One region of the Microbispora bryophytorum genome, then DNA from elsewhere that is predicted to be linked to it. Evidence: riboswitches for the same ligand, from Rfam matches in the RefSeq annotation. Region 1 holds a riboswitch; each other region holds the start of a gene.
What was found. Region 1 has a riboswitch for cobalamin ahead of ACGFIB_RS12845 (ribonucleoside-diphosphate reductase subunit alpha). Riboswitches for the same ligand answer to the same signal wherever they lie in the genome.
Positions count from the first base shown of each region.

Region 2: linked by a shared signal. The riboswitch ahead of cobN (cobaltochelatase subunit CobN) and the one ahead of ACGFIB_RS12845 (ribonucleoside-diphosphate reductase subunit alpha) in region 1 are both predicted to bind cobalamin.
Region 3: linked by a shared signal. The riboswitch ahead of ACGFIB_RS19755 (cobyric acid synthase) and the one ahead of ACGFIB_RS12845 (ribonucleoside-diphosphate reductase subunit alpha) in region 1 are both predicted to bind cobalamin.

Region 1 covers NZ_JBICTF010000003.1:793,088-797,498, forward strand. Annotated here, with positions in the region: gene ACGFIB_RS12835 (AraC family transcriptional regulator) at 1-219, opposite strand, end outside; gene ACGFIB_RS12840 (Bug family tripartite tricarboxylate transporter substrate binding protein) at 502-1,440, shown strand; cobalamin riboswitch at 1,486-1,725, shown strand; gene ACGFIB_RS12845 (ribonucleoside-diphosphate reductase subunit alpha) at 1,859-4,195, shown strand; gene ACGFIB_RS12850 (ribonucleotide-diphosphate reductase subunit beta) at 4,186-4,411, shown strand, end outside.
Region 2 covers NZ_JBICTF010000005.1:503,164-507,574, reverse strand. Annotated here, with positions in the region: gene ACGFIB_RS19795 (precorrin-2 C(20)-methyltransferase) at 1-812, opposite strand, end outside; gene ACGFIB_RS19790 (precorrin-8X methylmutase) at 819-1,445, opposite strand; gene cobG (precorrin-3B synthase) at 1,462-2,598, opposite strand; cobalamin riboswitch at 2,698-2,820, shown strand; gene cobN (cobaltochelatase subunit CobN) at 2,874-4,411, shown strand, end outside.
Region 3 covers NZ_JBICTF010000005.1:492,762-497,172, reverse strand. Annotated here, with positions in the region: gene ACGFIB_RS19765 (VWA domain-containing protein) at 1-72, opposite strand, end outside; gene ACGFIB_RS19760 (histidine phosphatase family protein) at 69-626, opposite strand; gene ACGFIB_RS19755 (cobyric acid synthase) at 620-2,167, opposite strand; cobalamin riboswitch at 2,198-2,393, opposite strand; gene ACGFIB_RS19750 (FtsX-like permease family protein) at 2,696-4,411, shown strand, end outside.

The DNA.
Region 1 (4,411 bases):
GGGGCGGCCGGCGTGGATGGTGTCGGCGTCGAGAAGGAGCAGGCTGCCCGCGTGCGCGTGTTCGGTGGCGCCGCGGTAGCGGACGGCCTCCACCCCGCGCTCGATGGCCGCGACGGCGTACTCGCTGTGCGCGTGAGGAACGAAACGATGCGTACGGAAGGACGCCTTCACCAGCCGCATGTCGTCCCGGCCGTAACGGTGCTCGACGACATCGTCCATGGCTGCCTTTGTATCTGACGCCGTCCCGGATCCGGATCCACGGGTGTTGCGCAGGATGGACCACTCGCGCAAGAGCAGTCGCGTGTCGTCCGTCCGGATCCTCATTCTCGGCGCCCTGTGCGAGCGCGGCCCATGCACGGCCACCAGTTGCGCCTCCTGTTCGAGGAGGGGCGCCAACGCGCCCATCGATCGCCGCAGTCGTAGCGTCCGTTATGTGGTGACTTGGGGTAGTTGCTCATAGTCTGTGCGTGTAAGGGGCTCTTCGGGTAGGAGGGTGCCGACATGCGACGCCGTTCGGTCCTCGCGCTGGGAGCCCTGGCCCTGGCGGGCGCGTGCGGTGTTCAGGCGCCAAGACGCCGCGGGGAGCTCTCCCTGGCCGTCCCGGGCCCGCCCGGAGGCTGCGGGGATGACGTCGCCGCCGGGTTCAAGTCGCTCATCGAGGGGCGTGGGTGGGCCCGGGCCGTACAGATCAGGCGGGAGGCCCGCGACGGCGGGACGGCTCTCGCCCGGCAGGGCGGGCCGCGGGCCGACCTGGTGATCGCCGATCCCGCGCTGCTCGCCGCCTGCGCGCGGGCCCGCGACCCGCTCCTGGTCGCCAGGGCCGTCCCGCTCGCGCGGCTGACGGGGGAGTGGGAGGTGCTGGTCGCCTCGCCCGACTCGGGTTACCGCACGTTCGAGCAGTTCGCCGCCGCGCTGCTGCGCGACCCCGGGGGGCCCAGGGTCGCGGGCGGCGCCGACCGCGGCTCCGAGCACCTGCTGCTCGGCATGACCGCGCGGGGACTGGGGGCCGATCCCCGTCTGCTCGACTACGTCCCGTTCGGCAGCAGGGCGCAGGCCGTCGCCGCGGTCCTCGACGGCCGGCTCCCGCTCGGGTTCGGCAGCAGGCGCGAGGTCGCCCCCCACGTGCGCGCCGGACGGCTGTGGCCGCTCGCGGTCTCCTCCGCCGAGCGGCTGCCCGGGGTGGACGCGCCGACGCTGTCGGAGTCGGGCGTCCGGGTCGTGTACGCCGACTGGACGGGGCTGATCGCCCCGCGCGGCACACCAGGGCAGGACGCCCTGCTCGACCTGTGCCGGGCCGTCACCGACACTCCGGGCTGGCGGAGCCTGTGCGACCGCAACGACTGGACGCCGATGTGGCTCGACGGCGACGACTTCAGCCAATGGCTCGTCGGCGAGGCACGCCGTACGGCCCTGCTTCTCAATGATCTCGGAGTTCGGTGAGAAACACAACTTGTAGGGGTGCTTGCGGGAAGGGCCACAAGATGTAGGATCCATCGCGTTGCTGGTTCACCTGGGGTGAGGCAAGAGGGAACCCGGTGCGAATCCGGGACTGCCCCGCAGCGGTGAGCGGGAACGACCGCCGTCACACGGCACTGTGCCTCAGGCACCGTGTCGGCAAGCACTGGGCGCGAGCGCGCCCGGGAAGCGACGGCCAGTAGGACCGGCGGGCGCGAGCCCGTCCGGACGCCCGCGAGTCCGAAGACCTGCCAGTGACGCGCGCGCATGGGCGCGCGCCCCGCGCCGGGCCCCGAGGGTGGGCTCGCCGCTTCGTCACGGCACGGTTCCCTCTCGTGCGCGTGCGCCGCGGCATGCCTCCCCTCCGGTCCGGCCGGGACACGCAACGACGAGGAGAGGCATCATGACCATCACCGACCCGGCCTCCGCGTCCGCGGACCCCGCGTCAGGGCAGCGCGGCGGGCCGCGGGCTTCGGCGGGAGATCCCGGACCCGGCGCCCCGCGCCGCGCCGCCTCCGTCTCCGTAGCCTCTGCCCCTGCCGTACGGCAGGCCCACTCCCAAGCGGACGGCGCGGTGGACGCGGCGGGCGTCCGGCAGGCGATCGAGGAGGCGGCGGCGGGGGTCATCGCCGACCCGGAGAACTCGCGCCGGGCGGCCCGGCTGCTGAGCGGTCTGATCGCGGAGGAGGCCGCGGCCGAGGGGGTGCGCACCTTCTCGGAGTCGGTCGCCGCCGCCCACGCCGCCGGGCTGCTGGGCGATGCGATCGCCGCGTTCGTGGCCGGCGAGGCCGATGCGCTCGACGCGTTGATCGACCCGGCGGCCGACGACCGGTTCGAGTACTTCGGACTGCGCACGGTCTACGACCGTTACCTGCTGCGCCACCCGGTCACCCGGCGCGTGCTCGAACACCCGCAGCACTTCCTGCTGCGCGTCGCCTGCGGCCTGTCGGACACGGTGGCCGAGGCGGCCGAGCTGTACGGCCTGATGTCCACGCTGGCCTACCTGCCCAGCTCGCCGACGCTGTTCAACTCGGGCGCGCGCCGGCCGCAGCTGTCGTCGTGCTTCCTGCTCGACTCGCCCCGCGACGAGCTGGAGAGCATCTACGAGCGGTACGGCCAGGTGGCGCGGCTGTCGAAGTACTCCGGCGGCATCGGCGTCGCCTGGACGCGGGTGCGCTCGCGCGGATCCCTGATCCGGGGCACCAACGGCCTGTCCAACGGCATCGTCCCCTGGTTGCGCACGCTCGACGCGTCGGTGGCGGCCGTCAACCAGGGCGGCAGGCGCAAGGGCGCCGCGTGCGTCTACCTGGAGACCTGGCACGCCGACGTCGAGGAGTTCCTGGAGCTTCGCGACAACACGGGCGAGGAGTCGCGCCGCGCCCACAACCTCAACCTGGCCAACTGGGTGCCCGACGAGTTCATGCGCCGGGTCGAGGCGGACGGCACGTGGTCGCTGTTCGACCCCAAGGAGGCCCCCGAGCTGACCGACCTGTGGGGCGAGGCGTTCGACGCCCGCTACCGCGAGCTGGAGGCCGCCGGGCGGCACGTCCGGCAGGTGCCGGCCCGCGCCCTGTACGCCCGGATGATGCGCACGCTCGCCCAGACCGGCAACGGCTGGATGACGTTCAAGGACGCCGCCAACCGCGCCTCCAACCAGACCGCGCGCCCTGGAAACGTCATCCACCTGTCCAACCTGTGCACCGAGATCCTGGAGGTCACCAGCGACGGCGAGACCGCCGTGTGCAATCTCGGCTCGGTCAACCTCGCCGCGCACCTGACCCCCGAGGGCGACGCCGTGGACTACGGCAGGCTGCGCGCCACGGTCCGCACCGCCGTACGGTTCCTGGACCGGACGATCGACCTCGGCTTCTACCCGACCCCGGAGGCGGAGGCGGCCAACCGGAAGTGGCGGCCCGTGGGGCTCGGCGTCATGGGCCTCGCCGACGTGTTCTTCGCGCTGCGCCTGCCGTTCGACTCGCCGGAGGCGTTGGCGCTGTCGACCCGCGTCGCCGAGGAGATCGCGCTCGCGGCGTACGGCACCTCGGCCGACCTGGCCGCCGAACGCGGGCGCCACCCCGCCTACGAGGAGACCCGGGCGGCGGACGGCGTCCTGCACCTCGACCACTTCCCGTGCGCCCCGGCGCACCCCGAGGAGTGGGCCGCGCTGCGGGCCAGGATCGCGCGGACCGGGCTGCGCAACTCCCTGCTGGTCGCGATCGCGCCGACGGCCACGATCGCCTCGATCGCGGGTTGCTACGAGTGCGTCGAGCCGCAGGTGTCCAACGTCTTCAAGCGCGAGACGCTGTCGGGGGAGTTCCTCCAGGTCAACCGGTATCTCGTGCGGGATCTCCAGGCGCTCGGGCTGTGGACCAAGCCGATGCGCGACGCGATCAAGCTCAACGACGGCTCGATCCAGGACATCGCCGCCATCCCGGACGCGCTCAAGACGCTCTACCGCACCGCCTGGGAGCTGCCGCAGAAGGCGCTGATCGACCTGGCCGCCGCGCGGCAGCCGTACGTCGACCAGTCGCAGTCGCTCAACTTCTTCATGGCCGCCCCCACCATCGGCAAGCTCTCCTCGATGTACGCCTACGCCTGGCGGTCGGGCCTGAAGACCACCTACTACCTGCGCTCCCGCCCGGCGACGCGGATCGCCCAGACGACCGTGCCGGCCATGGCGCCGGTCGAGGCGGTCGCCTGCTCACTCGAAAACCCCGAAATCTGCGAGGCATGCCAATGAGAACGATGCTGCTCGACCCCGGTATGGACCTGACCCTGCGCCCGATGCGCTACCCGGGGTTCTACGAGCGGTACCGCGCGGCGATCCGGAACACCTGGACGGTCGAGGAGGTCGATCTCTCCTCCGACCTCGCCGACCTCGCGGCCCTCGACGAGGGGGAGCGGCACCTGATCAACCGGCTCGTGGCGTTCTTCGCCACCGGCGACTCGATCGTGG
Region 2 (4,411 bases), on a different contig from region 1:
TCCGGGGTCAGCCAGGGCCGTCCCGCGGGGCCGAGGCCGACGACCGCGACCTCGCCGGGACCGGTGCGTTCCGCGGTCTCCGGCACGAACGTGAGCTGGGCCGGGCTCGGGATCAGCGCCAGCGAGAAGTACGGCGCCTGGCCGGGCTCCACGTCCTTGAGCGGGGCGACGCGCTGGGCGTCGGTGGTGGCGCGTTCGACATACCAGGCCTCGTCGAGACGGCCCGCCTCGGCGAGGGCGTCGCGCACCTTCTCGAACGTGCGGCCCAGCTTGAGCACCGCCGCGGAATCCGCGCCGCGCAGTCTCTCCGCGAGCACGTCGGCGGGCAGGGTCCCGGGCAGGACCGTCAGCGTCTCGTCGCGTTCGACCAGCGGGCGGCCGAGCACGGCCGACGCGCCCGCGATCGACGTGACGCCGGGGACGACCTCGGCCGGGTAGCGGTGCGCCAGCCGCTTGTGCATGTGCATGTAGGAGCCGTAGAAGAGCGGGTCGCCCTCGCACAGGACGACGACGTCGCGCCCGGCGTCCAGGTGGGCGGCCAGCCGGGCCGCGCAGTCGGCGTAGAAGTCGTCGAGCGCGCCCTGGTAGCCGCCGGGGTGGTCGGTCGTCTCGGTCGTCAGGGGATACTGGAGCAGCTCCTCCACCTGGCCGTCGCGCATGTGGTGGGCGGCGATCGAGCGCGCGATGCTGCGGCCGTGCCGGGCGGCGTGGTAGGCGATCACGTCGGCCGCGCCGATCAGGCGGGCGGCCTTGACCGTCATCAGTTCGGGGTCGCCGGGGCCGAGGCCGACGCCGTAGAGGGTACCTGTCACGTCACGTCACTCCTGCTCGCTGGCGATGGCGTTGATCGCCGCCGCCGTCATGGCACTGCCGCCCCGGCGGCCGTGGACAACCAGAAACTCCAGGCCGGACGCGGCGAGGGCGCGCTTGGACTCGGCCGCGCCGATGAAGCCGACCGGGACGCCCAGCACGGCGGCGGGCCGTCCCGCGCCCCGCGCGACCAGTTCGAGCAGCCGGAACAGCGCGGTCGGGGCGTTGCCGACGGCCACGACCGCGCCGTCGAGGCGGTCGAGCCACAGGTCGAGGGCGGCGGCGCTGCGCGTGGTGCCGAGCCGCTCGGCGAGCGCGGGCACCCGGGGGTCGTTCAGTGTGCAGATGATCTCGTTGGCGGCCGGCAGGCGTTTCCTGGTGACACCGGAGGCCACCATCTGCGCGTCGCACAGCACGGGCGCGCCCGCCAGCAGCGCGGCGCGCGCCTTCGCGACCACGGCGGGGGAGTAGCCGAGGTCGGCGACCAGGTCGGTCATGCCGCAGGCGTGGATCATGCGGACCGCGACCCTGGCCACGTCGGCGGGCAGGCCCGTCAGGTCGGCCTCGGCCCTGATGGTCGCGAACGACCGCCGGTAGATCTCCGCTCCGTCGCGGACGTAGTCGTGCTCGGGCACGGGTACCCCTGTTCGTTCAATGGCTCACGCGGTAGCCGCCGGGCGTGGCGACCACATCGGTGACCCGCCCGCGCGGACGCCCGCAGCGGCGCTCGCACCCGGCCCAATGCAGGAGCCCGTGCGGCGCCCCAGCAGGCAGCTCGGGCATACCGGTCTCCGCCCAGCGCAGCGCGTCGGCCTGGACGTCGGCCAGGGCCTTCGCGCAGCCGGGCCGCCCGGTGCAGGCCGACAGCCGGGCGTACGGGGAGGCGGGATCGGTCACCAGACCCGCTCCGGTGAGCGCGGCGGTCACCGGCCCGGCCGCCTCGGGGGCGAGATCGGGCAGCACGACGGTACGCCACGGCGTCAGCCGCACCTCGGCGGGGGTCAGGTCGGCGAGCAGGCCCGCCTGCGCGGTGGTGAGCCGGCCGAGCGGCACGATCACGTCGACCGCGATTCGCCCGTCCACCTGCGCGAACACGCCGCCCTTACGCGGTTCGGCGGCCGTCACGGCCACGGGCGCGCGGCCGGGCAGGCGGGCGGCGATCGTCGCGGGGCCGTCGGGGAGCTCGGCCACCCGCCAGGCGTCCCCGCGTACCGACTGGAAGACCTCGGCGGCGGCGAGAGCGACGGCGACGGCGTCGCCGGCGGTCACCGAGCCGACCGGCTCGCCCGCGAGCAGGAGCGTCACATCCCCGCCGGGGTGAGCAACGGGGTGCGCGGCGAGCGTCACGTCCGCGCCGAGCCCGAGGACGTCGCCGGTGCCGTCGTCGAGCGCGAACAGGAACCGGCCGGGCAGATCGGCCAGCGTGGGACGCCCGCACAGGCCCGCGTCCAGCGCCGCCACCAGCGGCCGGACGTCGAGGACGCTCGTGGCCGACCGGCCGCTGAGGGGTGAGGCGACGATGTTGCGCACGCGTTCGTGGGTTGCCGAGGGCAGCAGCCCGGCGGCGGCCGTCCGCGTGGCGAACGCGGCCGGGTCGGCCAGCCCGCGCACCTGGACGTTGGCGCGTGAGGTGAGCTCGATGACGCCGTTGCCCAGCTCTTCCGCGCAGGCGGCCAGCTCGCGCAGCGCGCCGGCGGTCAGCGCGCCGCCGGGCACGCGGACGCGCGCCAGGGCCCCGTCCGCGGCGGCGTGCACCTGGAGCGCGCCGGGGCAGGCGTCCCGAGCCACGCGTCCGGAAATGCCACCTATGACCACAAGCAGGATGCTAACGCCAGTTTTTCGATCAGGCCTCCGTCCCGTAAGGTCTGCGGTGAACGATGGCAAGCGGAGGAAGCCGGTGTGAATCCGGCGCGGTCCCGCCACTGTGACCGGGGAGCGAACCCCACCACACGGCCACTGTCGGAAGACGGGAAGGCCGGGGTGAGCGTCGATCCGGGAGCCAGGAGACTCCTGCCGTCGTACCGCCACGACCCGGGGCGAGGACCCCGAGGGAGGACCCTGCCATGCGCACGGACGAGCCGCTCATCGCGCTGCTGTCCACGTCGGACACCGATCTGCTGAGCGCGCGCGCCAGCGGGGCGGCGTTCCGCCTGGGAAACCCGGCCCGGCTCACCGTGGACGACCTGCCCGCCCTGGTCGAGGGGGCCGGCCTCGTGGTCGTCCGGCTGCTCGGCGGGCGGCGCGCCTGGGAGGACGGGCTGGACGCCCTGCTCGCCGGCCCGCGCCCGGTGGTCGTCCTCGGCGGCGAGCAGGCCCCGGACGCCGAGCTGATGGAGCTGTCCACGGTGAGCGGCGGGGTGAGCGGCGGCGTCTGCGCCGAGGCGCACGCCTATCTCGCGCACGGCGGCCCGGCCAACCTCGCCGAGCTGCACGCGTTCCTGTCGGACACGGTCCTGCTGACCGGTCGCGGCTTCGCGGCCCCGGCCGCCACCCCGACCTGGGGCGTACTCGAACGCGACGCCCGGCCCGGCGACGGCCCGGTGATCGGCGTGCTCTACTACCGGGCGCACCACATGGCGGGCAACACCGGCTTCGTCACCGCGCTGTGCGAGGCGATCGAGGACGCGGGCGGCCGGGCCCTGCCGGTCTTCTGCTCCTCGTTGCGCACCGCCGAGCCCGAGCTGCTCGACGTGCTGCGCCGCGCGGACGCCCTCGTCGTGACCGTGCTCGCGGCGGGCGGATCGCGGCCCGCGACCGCGTCCGCGGGCGGGGACGACGCGGCCTGGGACGTCGGCGCGCTCGCCGGCCTCGACGTGCCCATCCTGCAGGGCCTGTGCCTGACGACCGGCCGCGCCGAGTGGGAGGCCGGCGACGACGGCCTGTCGCCGCTGGACGCCGCCTCACAGGTCGCGATCCCCGAGTTCGACGGGCGGATCATCACGGTGCCGTTCTCGTTCAAGGAGATCGACGACGACGGCCTGACCGTCTACGTCGCCGACCCCGAGCGCGCGGCCCGGGTCGCGGGCATCGCCGTCCGGCACGGCCTGCTGCGTCACGTGCCCCCGCGGGACAAGAGGCTCGTCGTGATGCTGTCGGCGTATCCGACGAAGAACTCGCGGGTCGGCAACGCCGTCGGCCTGGACACCCCGGCCAGCACGGTCAGGCTGCTGGCCCGCCTGGCCGAGGAGGGCTACGACCTCGGCGACGGGTTCCCCGGTCAGGCCGCGCAGGACGGCGACGCGCTGATCCACGCGCTCATCGCCGCGGGCGGCCAGGACCAGGACTGGCTCACCGAGGAGCAGCTCGCGGCCAACCCCGTGCGCATCCCCGCCGAGACCTACCGCGCCTGGTACGACACGCTGCCCGCCGGCCTGCGCGCCGGCGTGGAACGCCACTGGGGCGCACCGCCCGGCGAGCTGTTCGTCCACGAGGGCGACATCGTGCTCGCGGCGCTGCGCAGCGGGAACGTCGTGGTGATGGTCCAGCCCCCGCGCGGCTTCGGGGAGAACCCGATCGCGATCTACCACGACCCCGACCTGCCGCCGAGCCATCACTACCTGGCGGCCTACCGGTGGCTGTCGGCTGGGGAAGGCACAGGGTT
Region 3 (4,411 bases), on a different contig from region 1:
CGCGTTGAGCACCAGGGCCAGCTTCAGATCGGCGAGTCCGACGACGGCGCTGAACGGATAGGCGGGGTTCACAGGGTGGCTTTCCGGTTGACGTAGGCGATCCGCCAGCCGCCGTGCCGGGCGGCCAGCTTGGTGCGGGACAGCGGGGCGATGTCGAAGGACGCGGCTCGCGTCGCGGTCAGGCCGAGCGCGTGCGCGAGCGCGGCCCGGATGGGCCCGGCGTCGCAGACCGCGACCACGCGGGCGGCATCCGGCCGTACCGACTCCAGCCACTCGGCCACCCGCGCGCCCAGCCCGGCGAGACTCTCCCCGCCGTGCGGGGTGGCGCCGGGGTCGGTCAGCCAGGCGGCGAGACCCTCGGGCTCGGTCTCCGCGATCTCCGCGAACGGCCTGCCCGCCCACGTGCCGTAGTCGGCCTCGGCGAGCGCGCCGGCCACGACCGGCTCCCGCCCGGACGCGGCGCGCGCGGTCGCCACGGCCGCGGGCCAGGGCGCGGCGAAGACCACCGCGTCCTCGGGCAGGGCCGGCGTGGCCGCCTGCGCCAGCCCCGACGGGTCGGCGTCCTCCGGCGTGGGGAAACAGGCGCGCCGCGTGCCCGGCGTCCCCGCCTGGCGGATGATCAGCATGGGCCGCCCGCGCCGCCCGCGCCGCCCGCGCCGCCCGCGCCGCCCGTGCCGGGGGCGCCGGGTGGCAGGGTCCGCAGGCCCGGCGTGGGCCCGCTTGCGATGAGCGAGATCAGTGCGTCGGTGTCGACGTTGCGCTCGACCAGGTCGCCGAGCGCGTCCAGCCGCGCCTCCCGCAGCCCCGCGAATGACAGCGACGGATCACCGCGGAACTCCCGCCCCGCCGCCCGCGCCACCTCTCCGAGGAAGGCTCGCCGGAACCCGTCGTTCTCCAGCGCGCCGTGCCAGGTCGTGCCCCACACGTTTCCGGCGCGGGACCCGTCGAGGAACGGTTCGCCGCCGTCGCGGGTGACGACCCCGTGGTGGATCTCGTACGCGCGTACCGGATGCCCGTAGCCCTCGCCGGCCGGCCGGCCGAGCGTCTTGTCCGGCGCGAACGTGACGTCGGCGGGGAGCAGCCCCAGGCCGGGCACGGTGCCCGCGCCGGACTCCACGTGGTCGGTGATGGTGCGGGCGAGCATCTGGTAGCCGCCGCAGATCCCGAGCACCGGACCCGTCCTGCGGACGACGGCGTCGGCGATGCCGGTGTCGCGCAGCCAGGCCAGGTCGTGCACCGTGGCCCGCGAACCCGGGAGAACCAGCAGGTCGGCGTCGGCGCAGGCGGCGGGTGAGGTGACGAAGCTGACCGTGACTCCAGGCTCGGCGGCCAGCGCGTCCACGTCGGTGAAGTTGGAGATGCGCGGATACCGCACGACGGCCACCCGCAACGCGCCGTCGACGGGCGCGCTCGCCGCGTGCGCGGGCCGGGTGTCGAGCGACAGCGAGTCCTCGACGTCCATCCACAATCCGTCGAGCCACGGCACGACCCCGTAGACCCGGCGCCCGGTCAGCCCTTCGATCATGTCCAGCCCCGGCGCGAGCAGCTCCCGCGCGCCCCGGAACTTGTTCACGATGAATCCGGAAATATGCGCCTGGTCGGCGGCGTCGAGCAGCGCGACCGTGCCGTACAGGTGCGCGAAGACGCCACCGCGGTCGATGTCACCCACGACGATCACCGGCAGCCCGACGGCTCTGGCCAGGCCCATGTTCGCGATGTCCCCGGCCCGGAGGTTGATCTCGGCGGGGGACCCCGCCCCCTCGCAGATCACCACGTCGAACTCGCCGGCCAGCCGCCGATACGACTCCACGGCGATCGCGCGCAGCTCGTCGCGGCGCGCGCCGTATTCCATGGCGTCCACGTCCGCGACCGGCCGTCCGCGCACGACGATCTGGCTGCGTCGGTCGCTGCCCGGCTTGAGCAGGATCGGGTTCATGTCGGCCGTCGGCTCCAGCCCGCAGGCGGCCGCCTGCACGGCCTGCGCCCGCCCGATCTCCGCGCCGTCGGCGGTGACATAGGAGTTCAGCGACATGTTCTGCGCCTTGAACGGCGCGACCCGTACGCCGCGGCGGGCCAGCCACCGGCACAGGCCGGTCACCAGCACGCTCTTCCCGGCATCGGAGGTGGTGCCCGCGACAAGCAGGCCGCCGCCGGGCATCCCGGCCATGGGATGTCCCCCCTGGGGGTGTCCGCGCCCCCGGTCGAAGGTCCGACGGCCGGAGTATCCTGGCTCCCGGATCGGCGCTTCCCTCAGCCTTCCCGCCCGTGCAGGGCAGTGGCGTGGTGAGGGTCGCTCCCCGGTGACAGTGGCGGGACCGCGCCGGATTCACACCGGCTTCCTCCACGTCCGTCGCTTGCGGTGGTCAACATACACCTTCGTGCCGGATGTTTCGCAAGTGTGCCTCTATGTACGTTCCAGCGTGGCGATCATGGAGAACGGCTCGTTCTTCGCGCAGGGGCACGCGCGCGGCGCCGGGGGCCGTCCAGGTCGAAGTCGAACACCCGGGCCACGCAGAGTGGCGCGACCCGCCGGGCTCCCGTGAGCAACGGCCCCACCGCAGGCATGCAGCCCTCCTCGGCCCGTTTCCCCTCACCTCAGATGAACGGAACGCTGGTGCTCCTCGATCATGCTTGCCATGATGCCGGGATGCACGTGGTGATGTCCGGATGGTGAGGCCCGGATGGTGAGGCCCGGATGGTGAGTACGGTGCGCGGACGGCTGCCGCTGGTGGTCCGGCGCGCGCTGGCCGAGCCCCTGCTGCTGGCCGCCGCGTTCGGCTCCATCCTGCTCGCCACCACGGCGGTCTCGGCTCTCCTGCTGCACGCGGGGTCGGCGACCCAGGCCGGCGTGCGGCGGGCCCTGGACACGGCTCCGCTCGCCGCCACCGCCACCGTCGTCACCTCCTCCGTCGCCGCCGGCGACTTCGCCGGGGCCGACCGGGCCGTCCGCGCGGGGATCGCCCACGCCCACGGCGAGGTGCCCGTACGGGTCACCGTGCGTGTCGAGTCCGCCTCGTACGCGCTGAAGGAAGGGGACCACGGCGGCCGGCCCGTCCTGACCCGGTTCGCCGCGTACGAGGGACTGGACGGCCAGGCGGACCTGGTGAGTGGCCGCTGGCCCACGGAGGGAACCACGGTGGCGCTCTCTGAGCCGGCCGCGCGGGCGATGGGAGTCGCCACCGGCGACGAGTTCACCGTCGTCGGACGCCTGGACGGCAAACCCGCCCGCGTGCGCGTCACCGGCGTCTTCCGGCTGCGCGACCCCGACGACCCGCGCTGGAAGGGGGAGGAGCTGCTGCGCTACGGCACGCAGACAGGCGACTTCACCTCCCGCGGCCCCCTGGTCGTGCCGGCCGGCGCCTTCTTCGACCGGTTCGCGACCGGCGTCTCGGCCCGCTGGCTCGCCGAACCCGATCTGCGCCGGCTTTCCCCCGACCGGCTGCGGCCGTTCTCGGCGTCGGTCGCCGCGGTCTCGGCGGACGTACGGGCCGGCTGCCCCCGGTGCTCGGTCACCGAGACGCTGTCCGGCACGCTGCTGCGGCTCGACCGCGGCGCCCTGGTCGCCCGCTCGACCATGCTCGTGCCGGTGCTTCAACTGCTGGTGCTGAGCGCGTACGCGCTGGCGCTGACCGCGCGGCTGCTCGCCGAGCACCGCCGGATGGAGACGGCCCTGCTGCGATCGAGGGGCGGCGGGTCGCCGCGGCTCGCCGCCATGGCGGCGGGGGAGGCGCTGCTGATCGCGCTGCCCTGCGCGCCCGCGGCGCCGTTCCTCGCGCCCGTCCTCCTGCGGCCGATGAGCGCCCTCCCCTGGATCGAGGCCACCGGCGTGGAGCCGCCCCGCGCGCCCGACGGGACCACGTTCGCGGTCGCGGCGGCGGTCGCGCTCGCCTGCGCCGCCATGCTGGCCGCCCCGCCCCTGCTCGCCGCCCGCCGCACGTACGTCGAGGAGCAGGCGGCGCGCGGGCGCGCCGACCGGCCGGGCCTGGTCCAGCGGGCCGGGGCCGACGTGGCGCTGCTCGTTCTGGCGGCGCTCGCCGTCTGGCGCCTGCGCGGCCAGGACGCGCCGGAGACGACGCGTCTCGGCGGCGAGCTCGGGCTCGACCCGCTCGTCGGGGCGGGACCGGCGCTCGCCCTGCTCTGCGGCGGGATGGCCGCCCTGCGGCTGGTGCCCGCCGTCGCCAGGGTCGCCGAGCGGGCGACGCGGCGGCGCCCCGGGTTCGGGCCGGCCCTGGCCGCCCGGCAGGTGAGCCGGCGCCCGGCCCGCTATTCGGGCCCCGCGCTGCTGCTGACGATGGCGACGGCGATCGGTGTGCTGTCCCTGACCACCGCCGCGACCTGGCGCGGCGCCCAGGAGGACCGGGCCCGGCACCTCGCCGGCGCCGCCCTGCGCGTCCCGGCCCTCCCCGGGGAC